DNA from 3 places in the Vibrio sp. Vb0937 genome. Region 1 is predicted to be linked to each of the others. Evidence: predicted binding sites of a transcription regulator. Region 1 holds the regulator's gene; each other region holds the start of a gene.
What was found. Region 1 encodes PurR, which represses purine synthesis genes. Its sites were predicted from a motif close to TNANGNAAACGTTTNCNTNA; they were not measured.
Positions count from the first base shown of each region.

Region 2: R7P67_RS08910 (NupC/NupG family nucleoside CNT transporter) is a predicted target of PurR. The motif match lies at 4,576-4,595, and genes of this name have one in related genera.
Region 3: glpX (class II fructose-bisphosphatase) is a predicted target of PurR. The motif match lies at 1,012-1,031, and genes of this name have one in related genera.

Region 1 is NZ_JAWOTK010000003.1:94,860-104,384, reverse strand. It holds gene mukB (chromosome partition protein MukB) at 1-958, opposite strand, end outside; gene mukE (chromosome partition protein MukE) at 961-1,686, opposite strand; gene mukF (chromosome partition protein MukF) at 1,667-3,004, opposite strand; gene cmoM (tRNA uridine 5-oxyacetic acid(34) methyltransferase CmoM) at 3,007-3,798, opposite strand; gene elyC (envelope biogenesis factor ElyC) at 3,913-4,698, shown strand; gene torR (two-component system response regulator TorR) at 4,770-5,480, opposite strand; gene torD (molecular chaperone TorD) at 5,747-6,394, shown strand; gene purR (HTH-type transcriptional repressor PurR) at 6,863-7,867, shown strand; cyclic di-GMP riboswitch class I at 8,155-8,244, shown strand; gene R7P67_RS07305 (TfoX/Sxy family DNA transformation protein) at 8,361-8,951, shown strand; gene R7P67_RS07300 (TVP38/TMEM64 family protein) at 9,066-9,525, shown strand, end outside.
Region 2 is NZ_JAWOTK010000004.1:127,768-137,292, reverse strand. It holds gene R7P67_RS08930 (phosphopentomutase) at 1-273, opposite strand, end outside; gene deoA (thymidine phosphorylase) at 342-1,670, opposite strand; gene deoC (deoxyribose-phosphate aldolase) at 1,768-2,544, opposite strand; gene R7P67_RS08915 (hypothetical protein) at 2,635-2,769, shown strand; gene R7P67_RS08910 (NupC/NupG family nucleoside CNT transporter) at 3,128-4,411, opposite strand; gene R7P67_RS08905 (TatD family hydrolase) at 4,616-5,389, opposite strand; gene R7P67_RS08900 (DUF5363 family protein) at 5,376-5,573, opposite strand; gene prfC (peptide chain release factor 3) at 5,668-7,257, opposite strand; gene rimI (ribosomal protein S18-alanine N-acetyltransferase) at 7,543-7,998, opposite strand; gene R7P67_RS08885 (DNA polymerase III subunit psi) at 8,011-8,409, opposite strand; gene R7P67_RS08880 (hypothetical protein) at 8,569-9,015, shown strand; gene R7P67_RS08875 (GNAT family N-acetyltransferase) at 9,078-9,525, opposite strand, start outside.
Region 3 is NZ_JAWOTK010000010.1:192-4,610, forward strand. It holds gene rraA (ribonuclease E activity regulator RraA) at 1-367, shown strand, start outside; gene zapB (cell division protein ZapB) at 498-740, opposite strand; gene glpX (class II fructose-bisphosphatase) at 1,089-2,096, shown strand; gene R7P67_RS14180 (helix-turn-helix transcriptional regulator) at 2,813-3,433, shown strand; gene R7P67_RS14185 (DUF3135 domain-containing protein) at 3,594-3,944, shown strand; gene R7P67_RS14190 (GIY-YIG nuclease family protein) at 3,938-4,231, opposite strand.

The DNA.
Region 1 (9,525 bases):
TCAACAGTTCCAGCTCTTCTTGAACGCGATTAAGCAGATTGTTTTGCTCAATCAAGGTCTCGCGAGAACCAAATAACTCTGAACGCAAAGACAATGTCTGTTCTAGTTTTTTACGGCGCTCGTTGGCATGGCGCATATAGTCCGCGGCCACGTAGTTGGTCGACTCTGTAATCAAGTGTTTGAACAAGTCACGATCTGCTTGCGTGGTTTTGATCGCTTCTAGCGTCATGCGGTTTTCACGCAGTGCCGATTCCATATCTTGGAACGCTTTTTTCACGCCGCCGTTTTGTGGCAAAAGGTAGTCACGTAGCGAGCGCGTAATCGCACTTGAGATACCACCGTAAAGCGATGCTTCGATCAGGCGGTAGAATTTAGAACGGTCACCAGAGTTACGCAGTTTCTTCGGAATCACACCGAATTCAAACATTTGTGCGTGGTAATCCACGATAGAAGAGAACGCTTTGAACTGAACGCCTTCAAATTCCGCGATCGATTCTTTTACTTCGTTGATTTGACGTACACGAGCTTGAGTCGCAGATACGCTTTCAACCAAAATATCCGTTGGTTTCACATGGCTTGGAAGACCTTGGATCACAAACGGTTTGATGTCTACTTTCTTATCACGACCCGCAACTTGCTGCAGTTTTACTGCAAACAATAGGCGTTGGTTACGTGAGTTCACCACGTCTAGCGCCGCATAACATGCGCCCGGCTGTAGCTTACCGTACAAACCTTTGTCGCGAGACGATTGGCTGCTGCCTGCTTCTGTCGTGTTACGGAAGTGCAGCAGCGTTTGGTCAGGAATCAATGCGGTGATGAACGCCGCCATTGTGGTTGATTTACCTGCACCGTTACCACCTGATAGCGTGGTGACCAGACCATCGATGTCAAACGTACGGGCAAAGAAGCCGTTCCAGTTGACCATGGTCAGCGATTGGTATTTACCGCGTTCAATCATGCTCATGCTTCACCCTCTTCTGTTGTTTCTTCTTGGGCTTGGTCGTCTTGATCTTCTTCAGACAATAAGCTGCCTTGGCTTGGCTCTTTGGTGTGCACTACTGCTTCACCATCACGGATCAGACGCAGCTGCGCTTCACGCATGTCATCGCCAATACGTACATCGGCACCAAAGCGGAATACCGCTTCACTGATGCTGAATTTACCGGTTTCACCGATGTTGATGATCATGCCTAGGCGACGCAGACGACGAAGTGACGTACGTACTTTTTCAAACAGCTTTTCTTTATCAAGGTCAGAACCGGTAGCACGGTTCGTCACTAGCTTCATCAGCTTATTTTCATCTGCTAGAGCAAGCAGTTCGTCGTACAGCTCTTGGTTAGTGAAGATGCCTTCGTGCGCAAGACGCTCTGGGCTTAGGTAAAGGAAACACAGTACCTTACCCACCAGCATATCCAGTTCAGAAAGAACACTACGGCCAATCAGAGATGTTGAACGTGGACGAAGGTAGAAGAAACCTTCTGGCGCTTTCACCAATTCGGTGTTGTAGCGTTGGTAGAAAGAAGAAAGCTCAAGTTCGAAATCCGACAACAACGCGTGGTTGTCTAGATCTTCACTTGAGATATGACGCCCTGCTCGAAGCATGCTGTCTAGCGCTGGGAACAGAGGGTTAGAAATTGCTTTTGCCAGATTCTCTGACATGTATTCATTAGTATCGGTCGATGACATTCGCTTGTACCTTTGCCCCAAATTCGTTGATTGCTTTCCAGTCTGGTTGAATCGCTTGGTAATCCGATTCTGAATACCCTAGACGTACAGCTTGATCGACGATAATGCGAGCTAAATCAAAATGATGAGTGTAAGGGTGCTGTGCAAGGTAATCCCGCAGTACCACACTCAAATCGATTGGTGTGCCTTGATCTTTATGCGCTTTTAGCATGTCACCAATTCGTTCAGACAGCTCATCATTGACTTGTTGAAACTCTTCGTATTCTACTTCCATCGGAACTTGACCCGTGACCTCGTCATCACGCAGTACTAGGGCCTCATCACGAAGGTCAGAAAGCCTCTCCGCATCTGCATAAGTCAGATACCAAGGCGCATCGAAGTAATCTTTGACGGATTGACGCAGACGCGAGCTAAACGCACGGTTCTTATCCATATCGATTGCAGTACGAATAAACTTGTGCACGTGTCGGTCGTAACCAATCCAAAGGTCGATCGCTTGCTGGCCCCAGCTTGTGATTCGGTCCAGCTTCATTTGCAGACCAAACAAGGCTTCTTCGATAAACTCCAGCTCAGGGTCACCGTAAACAATTTCTTGAATATCGAGGATCTGAGTTTGCAGTTCATCACTGGCGGCTTGCAGCGTATCTTGAAGTTCACGCAACGTGCTTGATGTTTCTGACAGAAGTGCTTCACAGTTGTTGATCGCTTCGCGCCAGTCTTTGTTAAGCAGGTCAGCAATCTGTTGTTTCACTGACTGTTGCTGCTCATCCATAACACGTTGGTTGAGGTCAATTTGATCGAAAATTTCGCCTACAGAATATTTTAAAACACCGTATACGTTTTTCTTCCAGTGACCCGGTGTGCCACCTTTTTGTGCTGCCTCAATCGCTTTCGCCATTTCATCCGCTACCATGGATAGCTGGATAGATAGACGCAGTTTTGAGAACTCACGATGACGCACGTAGTAGTCGGTTATTCCTATCGCTAATGGCGACAAGCGGTAAATGCTCGCTCCGTCAGTAATTTCACTGACAAAACGGCTCATAAGACGCTGCTTAACCATCTCGTTGATCGCATTGTTCGCACGAAAAGCGGAGGCTTCGCCAGTCTCATCAAATAGTCGAGTGACGATGGCAAATGCATCATGCAGTTCACCTTCACCCAGTTCTTCATCGAACCTTTCATTACTCAGTACGGCAATGGCTATCAAAAATGCCAATCGCTCTGTGGTCAGGTTCAACGAGAAATCGTGCTGCTTAACCCAGCCAACCAGCTCATCGATTGGTTGCTCTGCAGCATTGAGAGTCATCTCACTCATTGTTATTCCTGTTTATCGTTCTTTTTAGCCCACACATGAATGTAGCGGCCTAATGAGAGGTATGGCTCTTGTCGACAAAGTTGTTTTTCTAGCGCCAACACATCTTCAAACTCGTAATCACCCATGTATTCCATATTGCCTATGTAATCACTAAATGAGCGAATACCAGATTTGCCACAAATATTAAAACCTGAATTTTCTATCCACTGGTAGACTTCTTCAGGTTTTAAGCCTTTTTGCGGCTGTAGTTTAAATCTTTTTCGGTGAGGCATGCCGTCTAATATATGAGGAATGTTGCCACAAACCACGTTTTTATAGACTAAACCGTGGTGGTTGTAGAACATGACTGATGCGATGCCTCCCGGTTTTACTTGTTCTAGAACTGTTTCAAGTGCGGCCTTAGGATCAACCAGCCACTCCATCACAGCGTGGAACATAACCAGATCGACCTGTACATCCATATGTTCACCGATGGATTGGACAGGCGAATGAATCAGGCGATACTGCTCAAGCAAACCGTTTTTTTCAATATCCTGCTTAGCCAACTGCAGCATTTCCGAAGATAGATCACATAAAGCGATTCGATGTCCGAGCTTAGCAAGCTTTTGCGACATTTGTGCCAAACCACCACCAGCGTCTAACACTTCTAGGGGTTGCTGGTCAGCATCTAATTCACTTAGAATCTGTAGAAAATCTTCCCACACAATGATTTGGCGGATCTCCCCTTTATCGGAGCCGTAAATATTTTTTGCAAATTTGTGGGCGATATCGTCGAAATTGCGGTCTTCTGTCACTTCTGCTGAGTTATCATAACGGATTGTGCCGCTATTCTGGCACAAGGAAAGCAGGAATAAAGAGGGATACCCTCATTTTTATTATCAATTGATGTTTTTTCGGACTATTTATGTATGTTTGAGCTGAAAAAAGTAGTGTCAGCCATGCTTATGCCCCTTCCGGCATTGCTGCTGATAGGCTTGTTGGGTCTTGCTCTCATTAGTTTTACTACAAAACGTAAAACTGGCTGCTTCGTTGTTCTATTCTCTTTTGTTGGCATTTTTCTTGTTGCCTTCCAACCTGTTTCAACCAAGCTTCTTATGCCGTTAGAGCGAGAGCATAAAGCCTTTTTGCCAGTTTCTGGCACCATCGACTACGTGATGGTTTTAGGGAATGGTCATGTTATCGATGACGAGATTCCACCCACCTCGCAGTTAAGCCGTGCAGCATTAATGCGCTTAACTGAGGGCATTCGTATTTTAAGAATGTATCCAGGCGCGAAATTAATCTTATCCGGCTATGCTGGCGGATCTGAAATTAGCCACGCGCGAATGATGGCGAACGTTGCCCTTGCGTTGGGAGTCGCGAAATCCGATATCATTTTATTAGAAGATGCGAAAGATACGTGGGAAGAGGCGCGTCAAGCGGCTGCATTCGTTCAACAAAAGGAGATTGTGTTAGTCACTTCTGCGAGTCACATGAGCCGTGCATTGTATGAGTTCAACGCAGCAGGCATTAAACCAATCCCAGCCCCGACCAACTTCTTAGCTATTAGCGAGATAAGTCAACCTTGGGATAAATACTCACCTAAAGCGCGTTACTTAGAACAAACAGAGCTTTATTGGCATGAGTACTTGGGCAGTATTTGGCAAAGGTTGCGTGATACTGTCGGGCAAACACCAATGGTTGAAGCAAACTAGTATTATCTTGAAGCCACAAAAAAGGAGAGCCGAAGCTCTCCTTTTCTTTTTACGATTGAGTTATGTTCAAACTAGTCACCAGCAAACATATAGCCTTCGCCGTGCACCGTTACAAAAATCTGTGGGTTCTTAGGATCGAACTCCATTTTTGCGCGCATACGTCGAATAAGAACATCAATGGTGCGGTCATTCGGCGCATCCACTCGATGGCTGATCATGTTCAAAATACGCTCACGACTTAACACCTGGTTAGGGTAAGACGATAATGCCACCAAAAGTTCATACTCTGCTTTAGTTAGTTTTACTGGCTCACCGTTGCGGCTAAGTGCGCGACGTTGAATGTCGAATGTCCACTCCCCAAAGCGCACAATGTGCTCTTCACTGGTTTCATTCGCTTTCGAGCTGCCACTGCGCGCTGCTGAAATACGCCACAGCAAGTTTTTAACGCGAACTAACAGCTCTCTCAGTTCAAAAGGTTTTGTCACATAATCGTCAGCACCCATTTCTAGGCCTACGATTTTATCAATGCTATCCGTGCGTCCTGTTACTAATATGATACCAATATCCGATTGGCTACGTAACTCACGAGTAAGCATCAGGCCGTCTTCACCAGGCAGGTTAATATCCAGCATGATCAGGTCTACATCGCCCGCTTGCAAAACTTCACGCATTTCCGCGCCACTCTCTGCTTCGCTGACTTGGTAGCCCTCATTTTGGAAATATCCCGCAAGCTTACTACGAGTTACAACATCATCTTCTACGACTAATACGTGATAGCTCATTTACACCACTTTTCTGTCTTCTTATTATCCAAGACGTATTCTATTCATAACTAGTAACATTTCTAGTCATAGATACATTAAAACGCAAGATTTAGCGTTTTTATTGATTCAAAACAAGCTTACCCATTGCTATTAATAAACGGTCATTTTTGACCATAAAACATAACAATTATAGTTACTGCTATTCATTTTAATTGATTACACTTAGGGGATATCCCTAATTGACTTTGTGATGCATGACTTGAAGCATCATTCAGGAGCCCAAAATGCAAGAAGTGAAAGCTTTTAATGAAAAACGCGCTGAAATTTACTGGTGGTTTTCGAGCTTGTTCGCAAAAGAACTAACAGAGAAAGAATTGGAAGCCTATCACAGTGTTGAAATTCGCAGTTTTCTCGCAGGTTTAGGTGAAAATGAGTCGCTAAAACCAGCCGTTGATAGCCTAGTTGATGCATTGAATCGGTTACAAGATCGTGAAGATGCACAACTAGAGCTTGCAGCTGACTTTTGTGAACTGTTTTTGAAGACAGAAAAATACGGCGCTCTTCCTTACGCATCCATGTACATTGGTGAATCAGGTTTACTGAATGACAAGCCAGCTGAGGAAATGGAAAAGTTGATGGCTGAATTTGGCGTTCAAGTAGACGAAAACCTAAAGGAACCTGCGGATCACTTAGCCGTTGAGCTCGACTTTCTCGGGAACATGATTATCCGCTCAAACGAGCTTGAACAAGAAAAACACATGGAAGAAGCCTTCGTTAAACAAAACGACTTTATCCAGCAACAATTGATGTCTTGGTTACCTCAGTTTTCAGACAAATGTAAAAAATTCGACGAATTTGGATTTTACTCGAGTGTCGCGAAACTATTAGTTGCATTTTGTAAACTAGACAGCGCCTACCTTCTTGGTGAATAATTGCCGCCTATTTTTAGGGAGCCTGCCTATCGGGCTTCCTGTATGCCTGAAAGTGACCAATTGTAAGTAACTTGGGTATAATATTCGTTTGCCTTAACTTAGCGCAAAGACGCTTGGTTATTTAGCAGTCAAAATGTGACTTCAAATACACAAATCTCTTGCTGAAAACATTGCTAGTCAGTCCACATAGGGCTAAAATGTGAGCGCAAACGATTAAATATGATTTATATGTAAACCGCTGAAATATAGCGGTTTTTGTGTTTTCTTAACAGGTTGATGGCAATTTCTCATCAGATAGAAAAAAGATAAAATTCATCGACCGATGCTGCTACGTACCCTTTTGTCGCACTTGGATCAACCGCTGCCGAGACACTTAGCGCCAATTTTATATTGCTAGGTGTGAAACCATTAGAGCATCAGGTACATCCAATACGACATATTTCAGTAGCTCGATACAGGACACCATTTATGGCCACGATAAAAGACGTTGCTCGCTTAGCCGGCGTTTCCACTACGACAGTTTCGCACGTTATCAATAAAACGCGTTTCGTTGCAGAAGCAACGCAAGAAAAAGTAATGAAAGCCGTTGACGAGCTGAATTACGCGCCAAGTGCCGTTGCACGCAGCCTAAAATGCAACTCAACTCGTACGATTGGCATGTTAGTAACTCAATCAACTAACCTATTTTTCTCAGAAGTGATTGATGGCGTTGAGAGCTACTGTTACCGCCAAGGCTATACTCTGATTTTATGTAACACAGGCGGGATTTACGAAAAACAACGCGATTACATTCGTATGCTGGCTGAAAAGCGCGTTGATGGCATCCTAGTGATGTGTTCTGACTTAACCGAAGAACTAAAAGAGATGCTTGACCGTCATGCGGACATTCCTAAAGTGGTCATGGATTGGGGCCCAGAGAGCTCGCAAGCAGACAAAATCATGGATAACTCAGAAGAAGGTGGCTACATTGCGACCAAACATCTGATTGACAATGGTCATACGGATATCGCTTGTCTAAGCGGTCATTTTGAAAAGCTTGCTTGCCAAGAGCGCATTGCAGGTTTCCGTCGCGCAATGAGCGAAGCGAACCTAGCTGTAAATGAAGACTGGATCCTTGAAGGTAACTTTGAATGTGATACGGCCGTATTAGTTGCAGATAAAATTACCGCAATGGACAAGCGCCCGACGGCGGTATTCTGTTTTAACGACACAATGGCTCTAGGCCTAATGAGCCGCTTGCAACAAAACGGGATCAAAATTCCTGAAGATATTTCAGTGATCGGCTACGACAACATAGAGCTTGCGGAATACTTCTCTCCACCGCTAACGACTATCCACCAACCTAAACGTCGTGTTGGTAAAAATGCATTCGAAATTCTACTTGAGCGTATCAAAGATAAAGAACACGAAAAACGAATTTTCGAAATGCAACCTGAGCTTGTAATTCGAAATACTGTGAAAAAAATGAACTAAATTTCACTGTATTTAACCGTGTTAAATAAGCGCTCTACAGGGGCGCTTATTTTTTTGGAAAAATTAAGCATTCTCTAATACTTCACACCACTCTAATAACAATTGACTAACGTTAACTCCCTGTTTTATATAAATGTAATATATATTAAGAACTCCTTTTCAAAGGCCAATTTGCACCTTTCCATATGCAAAATAGAGCATTCAATCTATCATTTTTATTGAACCGAAATCACACTTTTAACGCTAAACCGTGATGTTAATTCAATATAAGAAGTATGCTCATTGTGTCACGCACAGGGCAAACCATTCGAAAGAGTGGGACGCAAAGCCTCCGGCCTGAACCATATTACGATATGGAAGGTAGCGGGGTTACCGATGGCAAGTGTGTAAGCAATGACTTTACTCTGTAATGACATTGTTTTTACGCATGTTTGCTACTCTCTCGGACCTGACTTTTGGTGGCGTAATATTAATTACACCGAGATAACAAAACATGGATAAACCGATACTCAAAGACTCTATGAAGCTATTTGAGGCACTTGGTAATATCAAGTCGCGCTCAATGTTTGGTGGCTTCGGACTATTCGCTGATGAAACAATGTTTGCACTAGTGGTAAACAATCAGCTTCATATCAGAGCAGACCAAAAAACTTCATCTGACTTCGAGAAACAAGGGCTAAAGCCTTACGTTTATAAAAAACGTGGCTTTCCAGTCGTTACAAAGTACTACGCTATTTCCAGCGATTTATGGGAATCAAGCGAACGCTTAATCGAAGTAGCGAATCAATCATTGAAAAAGGCAAAGCTTGAGAAAGAACAGCAAGCAAGTACAAAGCCTAACCGTTTGAAAGATTTGCCTAACTTACGACTGGCTACCGAGCGCATGCTAAAAAAAGCCGGCATCGAATCCGTAGAGAAGCTTGAAGAGGAAGGTGCGCTTAACGCCTATAAAGCGATAAGAGATACGCACTCTGCAACCGTCAACATTGAGTTGCTATGGGCACTAGAAGGTGCTATCAACGGCACTCATTGGAGTGTGGTACCTCAAGCTCGCCGAGATGAGTTGATGAACGGCCTCCAATAAAAGTCGGCCTAAAAACTATCTTGTAAAACCGCAGTCTAATCTGCGGTTTTTTTGTGAAATTTTTTCGGTTTTCCTACTGTCTTATTACATATATCCCAAATTGGAATCAAAATTATGAATAAGAAACTGATATTAGGTCTCATCCTACTAGCGGCTATCGTCTTTTTAGGTATTAACTTTGGCCAGTATTTAACCTTAGAGAATGCAAAAGCCCAACAAGAAGCACTAACTACATACATCGATCAGAATTTTGTATTCTCGGCTGCGATTTACTTTTTTACCTACATTGCAATTACCGCTTTTTCTATCCCAGGAGCGGCAGTAGTCACCTTACTTGGTGCAGCCTTATTTGGTTTTTGGACAAGCTTGCTACTGGTTTCTTTCGCTAGCACTATGGGGGCAACACTGGCCTTCTTGAGCAGCCGATACTTATTGCGTGACTGGGTACAAAACAAATTCGGAAATAAACTCAACGCAATTAATCAAGGTGTCGAAAAAGACGGAGCTTTTTATCTATTTTCCTTGCGTCTAATCCCTGTATTCCCTTTCTTTCTAATCAACTTACTGATGGGCT
Region 2 (9,525 bases), on a different contig from region 1:
TGCTGCATGACCGTATGCACCAATGATTTCAGCGTCTGCGTCTAGTCCAGGTGCGAAGCGACCTGTCGATTCTTTATGCGCCATTGCCAAACCAAGTTTCGATAGATTTGGAAGGCGAAGTGCACCTTGGCGATTGTCGTTATCTGCTAAGCCTTTTTCACATTGGTCAGCGATGTGACCTAGTGTGTCTGAACCTACATCACCAAATTCTTTAGCATCGGCAGTTGCACCGATACCGAATGAGTCTAGTACTAAAATAAATGCTCTTTTCATTGCTCGTTCCTTAGGCCCACTCGGCTTTTTATTATGGTTGAGTAGGCCTTGTGTAATTACTTGTTCTATTAGATATCTTCTGCACGAATTTGGCGGTAAACCTCTGGAGTTGGTGTGTATTCACCACCTACTTTGATTGCACTGCGCAGTGCTTTTGCCGCTTCTTCCCATTGCTCTTCAGTGCGAGCGTGGATGACCGCAAGAGGTTTATCACTGTCTGCGACCTCACCTAGGCGGATGAACTCGTCGAAACCAACTGCGTAGTCGATTTCATCAGTAGCAACTCGACGACCACCACCCATAGCAACCACAGCCATGCCGATAGCACGTGTATCCATTGCAGAGACAATGCCCGTTTCTGTTGCGTAAACTGGCTTGATGATTTCTGCTTTTTCTAAGTAGTTGTCGTAGTTTTCTACGAAGTCTGCTGGGCCGCCTAAGCCGGCAACCATCTTGCCGAAGCACTCAGCCGCTTTGCCGTTATCCAGCACTTCCATCAGTTTTGCGCGTGCGTCTTCTGTGTTCTCAGCAAGCTTGCCAAGTACTAACATTTCAGCACATGAAGCCATGGTCACTTCAAGTAGACGAGGGTTACGGTATTCACCCGTTAAGAAACGAACCGCTTCACGAACTTCCACTGCGTTACCCGCTGAAGACGCCAATACTTGGTTCATGTCCGTAAGAATTGCCGTAGTCTTAGTGCCAGCACCGTTTGCTACCGCAACGATTGATTTTGCTAGCTCTTCAGACGCTTCGTAAGTTGGCATAAATGCACCTGAACCCACTTTTACGTCCATCACTAGCGATTCCAGACCCGCCGCCAGTTTCTTAGAAAGGATCGACGCCGTAATCAGGGAGATATTGTCTACCGTTGCGGTAATATCACGAGTCGCGTAAACACGCTTATCCGCAGGAGCAAGGTCACCAGTTTGACCGATGATCGCCACACCAGCGTCTTTGGTTACTTGACCAAAAACATCGTTGCTCGGCGTAATGTTGTAACCAGGGATAGATTCAAGTTTATCCAGCGTACCGCCTGTATGACCAAGACCGCGGCCAGAGATCATAGGTACGAAACCGCCACACGCTGCCACCATTGGGCCAAGCATTAAAGAAGTTACGTCACCCACACCACCGGTTGAGTGTTTGTCGACAATTGGACCACCGAAGTTCATGTGGCTCCAGTCGATAACCATGCCCGAATCACGCATTGCACACGTTAAGGCGATGCGCTCATCCATGGTCATTTCATTAAAGAAAATCGTCATAGCAAACGCCGCAATCTGACCTTCAGATACCGTGTTGTTCGCTACGCCTTGAATAAAGAAGTTGATTTCGTCGGCGGTTAGGACTTCGCCGTCACGTTTTTTACGAATGATTTCTTGTGGTAAATACATTAGTGCCTCCCAAGCTCTTTTGAGCCATGGTTGTAGTAGGATAGAAGAGGTTTGGTAGCACCCGTTTAGGTGCTACCGTTCAGACGCATTATTGGAATTAGTACGCTGTTGGATCAGCGACGTCGTCCGATACTTCTAATGTATTTAGTAGGTTGGTTAGCAGGCTAGACGCACCAAAACGGTAGTGACGAGCATCAACCCAGTTGTCACCTAGGATTTCGTCAGCCATTGCTAGGTATGCTGCTGCGTCTTCAGCAGTGCGCACACCACCTGCTGGTTTGAAACCAACAGTTTCTGCAACACCCATGTCGCGAATAACTTCAAGCATCATGCGAGCGTATTCTGGTGTTGCGTTTACTGGCACTTTACCAGTTGAAGTTTTAATGAAGTCAGCACCTGCTTCAATACAGATTTGAGATGCTTTCTTGATTAGTGCTTCTTCTTTTAGTTCACCTGTTTCGATGATCACTTTAAGAAGAATGTCACCACAAGCTTCTTTACATTGCTTAACTAGTTCGAAGCCTACTTTCTCATCACCCGCCATTAGCGCGCGGTAAGGAAAAACTACGTCAACTTCGTCTGCACCGTAAGCAACCGCCGCTTTTGTTTCAGCAACTGCGATTTCAATGTCGTCGTTACCATGTGGGAAGTTCGTTACTGTTGCAATACGAACCTCTGGCGTACCTTGCTCACGAAGTGTCTTCTTAGCAATAGGAATAAAGCGAGGGTAAATACAAATTGCAGCTGTGTTGCCTACTGCTGTTTTCGCGTCATGACATAGTGAGATCACTTTTGCATCAGTGTCATCATCATTCAACGTAGTTAGGTCCATAAGTTTAAGTGCACGTAGCGCTGCTGCTTTTAAATCGCTCATTTCTATCTCCGATCAATATTCAAAAAATTCACTACTCAGCCTTACATCACGTCTTTAACTATAATCAACAAGTCGAGACAATGTGAGTAAATGGCTAAACAGTCTATTAATGAACGGACTTGGTTCCCTGAAGACTCGGCATATACAGCGAAAATTTATCATATGCCAATTGCTATCCTTGTCACCGCACAGTACCAGTTTGGCCTATGGCACAACAATCTATGATTGCGGTGTCTTTAATATCACATCACAAAGCAAAACGCCTATTAGATCTGATATTGCAGGGCAATTCATTTGCCCATCGATTATGTAATATTCATTACGTGATTAAGAATCAAGCTTAACCACTATCCTGTGATTAATACATTATAGAGTTTCACCGCAAAACTGTAGCACCAAATGGAGCGCAAACGGTTTGTATCTCAAAATTTCCTAGCCCCTATTCCATTGACTGCGTAATACCTCGACTAAGGCAAACACCCGATGAAATTTTGGAGCCCGAAAAACGAAAAATGCCCCGCAGCAATCTCTTGCTACAGGGCATGATGTAAAACGGCGTCTATATATTAAGAACCGATTCTAATTATAGTGCTGCAAGGCTTAAGCAGAAGCCTGCAATTGTCGCTGCCATAAGGTTAGACAACGTACCTGCAAGAACTGCTTTAACACCCATGCGAGCGATGTCACTACGACGGTTTGGTGCAAGGCTACCTAGACCACCAAGTAGAATCGCAATAGAAGAAAGGTTCGCGAAACCACATAGTGCGAATGAGATGATAGCTGTTGTCTTCTCAGACATTACTTCACCAGTTGCCGCGATTACTTGAGCGTTTTCACCTAGGTATGGTGTGAAGTTCAAGTAAGCAACGAATTCGTTCACTACGATTTTCTGACCAATGAATGAACCAGCTGTTACAGCTTCTGCCCATGGAACACCGATTAGGAATGCTAGTGGAGAGAACGCGTAACCTAGAATTAGCTCTAGTGTTAGTTCTGGCATGCCGAACCAACCACCGATGCCACCTAGCATACCGTTGATTAGCGCGATTAGACCAACGAATGCGATTAGCATTGCACCTACGTTAAGCGCAAGTTGTAGACCAGAAGCCGCACCGCCCGCAGCTGCGTCGATTACGTTAACTGGTTTGTCGTCACCGCCGTCCATCGCTTCTTCGATACTTTCGTGAGGCTGGTCAGTCTCAGGGTGAAGGATTTTAGCGAACAGTAGACCACCTGGTGCTGCCATGAATGATGCCGCAACTAGGTACTCTAGTGGAACACCCATAGATGCGTAACCAGCTAGTACACCACCAGCAACAGAAGCTAGACCACCACACATTACCGCGAATAGCTCTGATTGAGTCATTTTTGGAACGAATGGACGAACAACTAGAGGTGCCTCAGTTTGACCTACGAAGATGTTAGCTGCAGCTGACATTGATTCCGCACGCGAAGTGCCTAGCGCTTTTTGTAGTGCGCCACCAAGAATCTTGATAACCCATTGCATAACGCCAATGTAGTAAAGAACTGAAATCAGTGCAGAGAAGAAGATCAGTGTAGGAAGAACACGGAATGCGAAGATGAAACCGCCGCCGCCGAATACTTCGAACATCTTGTCAGAAACAAGACCACCGAACAGGAATGATGAACCATCGTTACCGTAGTTGATAACGTTAGAAACACCTGAAGAGAAACCGTTTAGTAGATCACGGCCCCAAGGTACATACAGAACAAATGCACCTAATGCGAATTGGATAGCGAATGCGCCACCCACAGTTCTAAAGTTGATAGCTTTTCGGTTGTTAGAAAATGCCACTGCAATCGCAAGAAGCACTACCATACCGATTAGGCTCATAAACAGGCTCATAGTTTATGACTTCCTTATAAGTTATTTATTGGCGTGTTACAAAATGGAGCTATAAAGCGGGGGCAATTATACTCATGCAGAATCAATTAAAGTAATGCCAGCCTCACACTTTCCTATAAGATTCATGATTGATTCAACCAGCTTTGTGAGTTAATTCACAATAAGCAGGAAAACGTTTTCGATTTCAAACCACATCTTTAGATTTTATTCACATATCGAGAAAGCAAAATTGCTATTTTTCCACAGTTGAGAGGCAATCGATTGCTTTCGGCCGTTATGCAACTCTACGAGCTCATTAAAGACGTGAATGAGTTTGGCTGGGTGATTTGACTCCCCTTGATATCCAAGTATAGGCATATCTGGTGCGTCTGTTTCGATTACTAGGTTTTCGAGTGGTAATTTTTGAATTGCGTCGCGTGTTTTCTTGGCTCTTGGGTAGGTAATCGTTCCTCCTACACCGATAAAAAAACCTAATTTGACCCACTCCATGGCTTGCTGATAACTCCCAGAAAAAGCGTGTAGCACACCACCTCTAGGAAGATTCGCCGCTTTCACCATTTGAATGAGGCGATTGTGCGCTTTTCGGCTATGTAAAATAACTGGGAGTTCGAAGCGTCTAGCCAGCTCAAATTGAACTTCAAGTATCTTTTCTTGCAACTGTGGATCAACATCAATGGCAAAATCTAAACCACACTCTCCTATTGCCACGCACTGTGGCCCTTTTTGATTTAGATAGCCTTCTAGCTCTGTAAGGTGCTGCTCAACGTTATCTTCAAGAAAATACGGATGAAAGCCGAGCGCATAATACAAATTGGCATGTTGCTCTGCCAAAGTTTGAATACGAGCCCAGTTTTGCGGACCGACGGAAGGAATCAAAATTCTTGCGACGCCTTGCGTTTGAGCAAGCTCAAGTTGATGCGCAAAGTCATCTTGAAACACATCAAAATCAAAGTGGCAGTGCGTATCAAAGAGCTTCATCTTGACGCTTTTTATCTGTATCTGCGGGCAGAAAATCAGAGGATGGTTGGGCTTCACTCTTCTCTTCAGTTTGATGGGCAGGGTCTTTTCGATATGGGACACAACTGCGTTTCTGATCGGGAGTTAACCCCATATCTTTACACCAGTTGTCGTAACGCTTTAGCCCACGTTTAAACCAATTCATATCTTATCCTTATATAAAAACGCCCTTGGCTAAGTTTATAGCCAAGGGCGTTTTAAAATCTAGTTTGCGTTAAGGCTTACCCTAACCGCGCAAATTAGTGCTCGCGCGTCGCACGGAAATCAACGTCAGGGAAACGCTCTTTCGCTAAGTTTAAGTTAACCATTGTTGGAGCGATATACGTTAGGTTATCACCACCATCCAATGCTAAGTTCGCTTGATTCTTGCGTTGGAACTCATCCAGTTTCTTCGCATCACCACACTCAACCCAACGCGCAGTTGCAACGTTAATGCCTTCATAAATCGCTTCAACGTTATACTCAGACTTCAAACGAGCCACAACAACATCAAACTGAAGTACACCAACGGCACCAACGATCAGATCGTTGTTCTGTAGAGGACGGAATACCTGTACCGCACCTTCTTCTGATAGCTGAACCAAACCTTTGAGAAGCTGCTTCTGCTTTAGTGGATCTTTCAGGCGAATACGACGGAATAGTTCCGGAGCGAAGTTCGGAATACCAGAGAACTTCAGTGATTCACCTTGAGTAAAGGTATCACCAATCTGAATAGTGCCGTGGTTATGTAGACCAATGATGTCACCGGCGTAAGCGTGTTCTGCACGTGCACGGTCACCAGCCATAAAGGTTACTGCATCAGAGATACTCACTTGCTTGCCAAGACGAACGTGGTTCATCTTCATACCTTGCGTGTAAGTGCCAGATACAATACGCATGAATGCGATACGGTCGCGGTGTTTTGGGTCCATGTTCGCTTGGATCTTAAATACGAAACCAGAGAACTTCTCTTCAGTCGCTTCAACTTCACGTTCAACCGCTTGACGAGTTTTCGGCGCTGGAGCCCATTCAGTTAGACCGTCTAGCATATGATCCACACCAAAGTTACCTAATGCAGTACCGAAGTAAACTGGCGTCAGATCACCTGTTAGGAACATTTCCAAATCAAACTCAGGGCAAGCACCCATAACAAGCTCAAGCTCTTCTCGAACACTTTCCGCAAGGCCTGCACCAACTTTTTCATCAAGCTCTGGGTTATCGAGACCTTTGATGATTCGAACTTCTTGAATCTCATGACCGTGACCTGATTCGTATAAAATCGTTTCATCACGGTGAATGTGGTACACACCTTTAAATTCTTTACCACAGCCGATTGGCCATGTAATTGGCGCACACATCATGCCCAACTCGTTTTCTACCTCGTCCAATACTTCCATTGGATCACGAACGTCACGGTCAAGTTTGTTCATGAAGGTTACGATTGGCGTGTCACGCAGACGCGTTACTTCCATCAGCTTACGTGTACGATCCTCGACACCTTTCGCCGCATCGATAACCATCAAACACGAGTCTACTGCCGTTAACGTACGGTATGTATCTTCCGAGAAGTCTTCGTGTCCAGGCGTATCAAGTAGGTTTACCAGACAGTCATTGTAAGGGAACTGCATTACAGAAGTGGTTACCGAGATACCACGTTCTTTTTCCATTTCCATCCAGTCTGATTTTGCGTGCTGTGCGTTACCACGACCTTTAACCGTACCTGCTTTTTGGATCGCGTTTCCGAATAAAAGGACTTTTTCAGTAATGGTGGTTTTACCCGCATCCGGGTGAGAAATAATAGCGAACGTTCTGCGCTTAGACACTTCGCCTAAAAAAAGGGGATTTGACATTAGTTAATCTTCTAAATTACTTTCATGCTCACAAAATAGGCAAGCATATCTACTATTCGATATTGTGCGGTATTCTCGCTTATTATCGCTGTGCTAGCAAACTGGAAAGACATGAACTGAATTTACTCGGCTCACCAGCCTTTACCTGCAACTAACAAGGGAAAGCCAGCTCCACACAAAGAGATGTAAAAATTCAAAAAATTATTATTACATATTCAAAAGCCTCGAATCCGGATACGCATTTAAAGCATAAGTGTTGATGAGGTAATTAGTAACGGCCTAAAACTAACTCAAAAATAAGTAACTCATGATAATGGCGTCTTCCTTACCATTTCCCGATTTAGCTGGGTAATAGTTGTAACGACGGTCCACTTCATTAAAACCTGCTTGCTCATAAATATGGATAGCTGGGTGATTACTTTCACGCACTTCTAACCAAGCACTCTCTGCTTTGGCTTGTTCACAGTGTTCAATAAACGCGTCCAGCAATTTTTGCCCTAGCCCTCTGCCCTGTTGAGAAGGCGCTACTGCAATATTTAATAGTGTCACTTCTCCAACAATATTCTGTCCATAGAAGTAACCAACCACTTGAGAGCCTTCCAGCATCACATGATGGCAAGCACCGCGACTGGATAAGTCACGAACCAAAGATTCGGCCCAAGGGTGAGAATGTGCTTGCTGCTCGATTTGCCAAACTTGGTCGAGGTGCTCTGCACGCATCGGCGTAATTTCAATTGTCACGCATTAGCTCCGTTAAGAGTACGAACAGATTTGTTGCCACAATGCGCGGCGCTGTTCGTTATTACCATCAATATCTTGTAATAGTGGCGAGGTCAGGTGCTTTGCCTTGATGCTTTGATCAGCCTCACAGCCTGCAAACCACACCCACTCTAGCTGATGTTCACCCAGCATGGATAAGCGCTCAGGCTCTAGGTGTAGCGCATCATCAAGCGTGAGCTTAATGCTTTTTAATACGCGCTCAAACATCAATGCCGTCTCGTTTTCTGGACATATTGGCGATACCAATAGGAGTTTACATGAACTTTGCAAATCCAATAATGGCGATTGATAGCCTTCCAGTCTTTCAGGGTGCACCAGCTCCCATGTGCTGATCCCCATTTCACGTAAATACTGTTTCTCGTTAATTGACATTTTCCGTCACCTATTTGAACGAGGGCAATCCTATCAAATTATCGCGATTATACCTAAAGGACTTCAAGGAACACCTGAACACAATGAGATGATTTGGATATTCCTGAACATAGCGTTTTGCCAACAGCCACACATTGGGTATGACATATGAGGTACATTATGAAATTCTTAAATACGCTACTACTTTGCACACTGGTAGCCGCCACCAGCATGAGTGTTTTTGCTAATAACAGCGATGAGTGGGAGCTGATTGCAACGAAAACCGTTAACTTTCATACAGAAACAGATACCGTGACACCAAATAGCCTATTCCGAAACCGAAGCTTCAGTAAAATAAAACTAAAATGTGTGCAAGGAACGGTAGACATTAATGGTTTAAAAGTCGTCATGACAGATGGTAGTGAGAAAAAACTTTCCTCTATGGGCGTACTAACAAGCGGATTGTCGACTCGTGCCTGGAGCCTTCCAGGTACAAAAGAAGCCAAGCTAAAACAGATTGAAATGACTTACAGTAGCTGGGGAAGCACAAAACTCAGCCTGCTAGGGGTAAGTAAAAAAGCGAAAATAGAGGTCTGGGGCAAAAAGAAAAGTAACCAGTCATCCTAACCTCCCTATCTCAGTTTTCAGTGAATAAGAAAGAAGCCCACTTAGTCGTGGGCTTCTTTCATTTACAGTTCAGAGAACTCTGGCGCATAGTCTATGCGTCCGGAGCGTCCAGCACATTGACCTTCGACCAACTCTGCGACTCGAAATGCACCTTTAGGGACATCCCAAGCACATTCAAAGCCCATCTCGTCGCATGATTGAAAACCCTGGCGCGCGTAATAATCAGGATCGCCCAACACCACACACACTGGGTAGCCAAAATCACGCAGTGAATCAAAACCTTCTTTGATCAACTCTGCAGCGATGCCTTGGCGACGGTAATCTTCATGAACAGCTAATGGCGCTAGCCCTTGCCATGACAAATCTTCACCATTTAAGGTCACAGGGCTAAATAAAGCATGGCCTATCACCTCTCCCTCATCTGTACACGCGACTAAGGAAAGCGTGAATTTGCTGTTTTCGCGCAAACGCATCACAAGCTCAGCTTCAGCTTCCGTCGGGAAGGCGTGT
Region 3 (4,419 bases), on a different contig from region 1:
GATCCGCGAGACATTAGAGCAAGATGGACTTGGTCGCGTTTTGTTAATTGACGGTGGCGGTTCCCTACGTAAAGCCCTTATCGATGCAGAAATCGCAACCATTGCGGAAGAAAACGAGTGGGAAGGCATTGTCGTTTACGGCTGTGTTCGTGAAGTAGATGAACTTGAAGATATGAACTTAGGCATTCAAGCCCTCGCCTCTATTCCTGTTGGAGCGACCAGCCAGGGTATTGGCGAATTGGATGTACCAGTCAACTTTGGCGGCGTCAGCTTCTTACCTGAAGATTATATTTATGCTGATAGCACCGGAATTATCCTGTCGCCTGAACCATTGAATATTGATTTAGAGTTGGATGAAGAAGCATAGCGAGTCTTAGGTGTCTAAGTTATAGGGTCTTCTCTTAGCTATCAGCGCCTTGTCTTAACATTTTCTACTTCCCTAAAACACAAACACCCGCTTAGCGCGGGTGTTTTTAATTTGGAATGAAGAAGCTGAATTATTCCACTTCGTCCATTTTGCCAAGTAGTGCACGAATGCGCTCTTGCCATTGTGCGTGCTCTTGCTGTGCTTGTTGTGCTTTTTGCTCTAGCTCTTCACGTTGAGAGCGAAGCTCGTTAGCTTCTTCCGCAAGTTTAGCTTTATCTTCTTTCAGCTCTTCGACTTCCATCTGAAGAAGAGTGATTGTGTCAACTGCAGTTTGAATTTTAGATTCTAGTTGTTCTAGTACTTCAAAAGACATCTTGGCCTACCTATGTTATTCCGTTGGGACGATGTGCGAGATTGATGCACACCTAACCTATATAAGGTTCATTCTACTCAGCGTCGCGATGAGAAACACTCACTATATTCGATATTTTGCATCATTCGGTCAAAAAATCAGCGCAATCTCACTAAACGCTGACTTTTCTTGTCGCCGAAGCATTTTTGAGCAAGGATTTTGCGTCCCGCTACTCTGAAAATCGCCCTAAGTATTGATCAAATTCAAGTTAGATAAAGTAAAAGCCTCGCAAAAAGGCAAACGTTTACTCGACCTTGTGATAGAATCGCCGCGCAAATTCTTCTTCCCTCTTGCTTACTTGGAGACATCATGAAACGCGATTTAGCAATGGCATTTTCCCGTGTGACTGAAGGTGCAGCTCTGGCTGGTTACAAATGGCTTGGCCGTGGCGATAAAAACGCAGCCGATGGCGCAGCTGTTGAAGTTATGCGCACGCTACTGAACAAAACAGATATCAGTGGTGAAATTGTCATTGGTGAAGGTGAAATCGATGATGCGCCAATGCTGTACATTGGTGAGCAAGTGGGTATTGGTGGTGATGAAGTAGATATTGCAGTCGACCCGATTGAAGGAACGCGTATGACGGCAATGGGACAATCGAACGCACTAGCCGTACTTGCCGCAGGTGAGAAAGGCAGCTTTCTTAAAGCGCCAGATATGTACATGGAAAAACTGGTTGTTGGCCCTGGTGCAAAAGGCGTAATTGACTTAGAAAAGCCGTTAAAAGAAAACCTAGAGAACGTAGCAAAAGCCCTGAACAAGCCACTTGATACCCTAGTCGTTATTACCCTTGCGAAACCTCGCCACGATAACGTTATTGCAGAAATGCAAGCAATGGGCGTACGTGTCTTTGCGGTGCCTGATGGTGACGTGGCTGCCTCTATTCTGACTTGTATGCCAGACAGTGAAGTGGACATGATGTACTGTATTGGTGGCGCGCCAGAAGGGGTAGTATCAGCAGCGGTAATTCGAGCGCTAGACGGTGATATGCACGGTCGCCTGCTTCCTCGTCACGAAGTAAAAGGCGATACTGAAGAAAACCGCATTTACGGTGCAGATGAACTAAAACGCTGCGATGAAATGGGCGTAAAAGCGAATGTTGTCCTCAAAATGGAAGACATGGCTCGTAGCGACAATGTGGTATTTTCAGCTACAGGCATCACTAAAGGTGACTTGCTGGAAGGTATCTCTCGTCAAGGCAATATTGCAACCACAGAAACGCTGCTCGTGCGCGGTCGATGCCGAACTATTCGCCGCATTAAGTCGACTCACTACCTAGATCGTAAAGATCCAGAAGTACGCGATATTATTCTTTAAGCATTTCTCGAGGCTCTCGCTCAGTCTGAGCTTGAGCCTTTCTTTCCGCACAACGGGCAATAGATTCTGAATCACTCTCGTTCCTCGATGTTCAGAATGACGGTGACTTTAATAAGCTCTAAATCAAAAGAACTCGTCATTCTAGCAAGCTCCAGCGAGACTAAGAATCTAGTAGTAACAAGCTCCTATTCTTGCCTGGTCACCTTAACCACTACTCAACCAAAAGATAGATTCTGAATCACCTCATTCCTCGTTGTTCAGAATGACGGAGACTTTAATAAGCTCTAAATCAAAAAAACTCGTCATTCTAGCGAACTCCAGCGAGACTAAGAATCTGGTAACAGCAAACTCCGATTCTTTCCCGCTCACCTTAGCCACTGCTCAACCAAAAGATAGATTCTGAATAACCTCGTCCCTCGCCGTTCAGAGTGACGGTTACCATAGCAAGCTCTAAATCAAAAGAACTCGTCATTCTAGCGAGCCCCAGCGAGACTAAGAATCTAGTAGTAACAAGCTCCTATTCTTGCCTGGTCACCTTAACCACTACTCAACCAAAAGATAGATTCTGAATCACCTCGTTCCTCGCTGTTCAGAATGACGACATATATTAGCTCATATGAACATAGCCCCTACAAATCCACACTCAAATTAAGTCAACACTTTTCTTTACTAACCCTATCGCGCATAATATGTACTGACGTATAAATGGTGGGTATATGAAGACCGTAGATAGGATATTGCAAATCGTTAAGCGTGATGGCTCCGTCACTGCAAAACAACTCTCTTCTGAGCTAGGTATGACAACCATGGGGGCTCGTCAGCACCTACAAAGTTTAGAAGATGATGGCATTCTTTCTATCCATGACGTAAAAGTGAAAGTTGGTCGCCCTGCTCGTCATTGGTCTCTCACTCAAAAAGGTCATGAGCAATTTGCTGACCGTCACGGTGAGTTGACCATTCAGTTTATAGAAGCTGTCGAACATATCTTTGGCAAAGATGGACTGGAAAAAGTCACATCAGAGAGGGAAAAACTCACGTTACAAAGTTATCGTCAGCACCTTGAGCAATGCGACTCTCTGCAAAGCAAACTAGAAACACTCGTCACATTAAGAGAGCAAGAAGGCTATATGGCTGAACTCGAGCAAGATGAGAACGGATTTATTTTAATCGAAAATCACTGTCCGATTTGTAAAGCCGCAACTCGCTGCCCAAGCTTGTGCCAATCAGAATTGAGTGTCTTTCAGTCTTTACTTGGACATGACACCAAAGTAGAGCGTACCGAACACATCATTAGCGGCCAAAGACGCTGCGTTTACCGCATCCAACAACTGCAGTAACCACCACAACCAAACATCGACATGCCGCACTTATTCAATCTCCAGCTTGAAAGCTTCTCTTATAAGTGAGACGGCTGAAGAATTCATCCTCTCTCCTCTTTCTAGTGGTATAGGCTTTTAGTAACTAAAGGCAATTTCCATAAGGATTTGGAGAGCATCGATGTCTACTCTACGTCATATCCCACCCCAAACGCTTCCTCCATTCGATGAAATGGTTCGAATGGCAGAGCGAGACCCAGAAGCTTTTGAGCAATTTCGTCATGAGATGGCGAAAGAGATGATCGAAAGCGCATCAGAAGATATGAAAGAAAGATTGTGGGCTCAACAAAGCCACATTGATAGAGTCATCAGCACGTGTAAAAACCCTCATCACACCAATGTGGTATTGATGAACGAGTTGCAAAAACAGGTCGTAAAGTTCAAAGCAGCGCTAGAAGGGGAAGCGGCACCGACACAAAAAGCGGATGTGGTTAGCTTAAATGCGTTTAAAGATAGGAATGACTTTTACTGATACTCAGTAGATAGATCGAGAAAGTTAGGGTTCGTTTCTCTTACCAAGGCTAACTTCCACTCACGCTTCCACTGCTTGAGCTGCTTTTCTCGGTTGATAGCATTAGCCATATCGTCGAATAACTCAAAGTAAACGAGCTTATGAACGTTGTATTTCTTAGTAAATCCTTCCACTACTCCATTTTTATGTTGCCATATTCTTTGGGGCAGCTGACTGGTAACACCTATGTAGAGAACGGCGTTGTTATTTGACGTTAGGATATAAACGCAAGGTGTCTTATCGATGATTCATTCTCCTTCATTATTCGCTGTTACTTTTCCATTGTAATTCTCGAGCTCAGTCAGTTTATTTCAAACTCGGAGCACTCTGTGCGTAGATTCTGAATCACACTCGTCCCTCGCTGTTCAGAATGACGATGACTTTAACAACCTCTAAACCAAAGGGGAGCGTCATTCTAGCGAGCCTTGGCGAGACT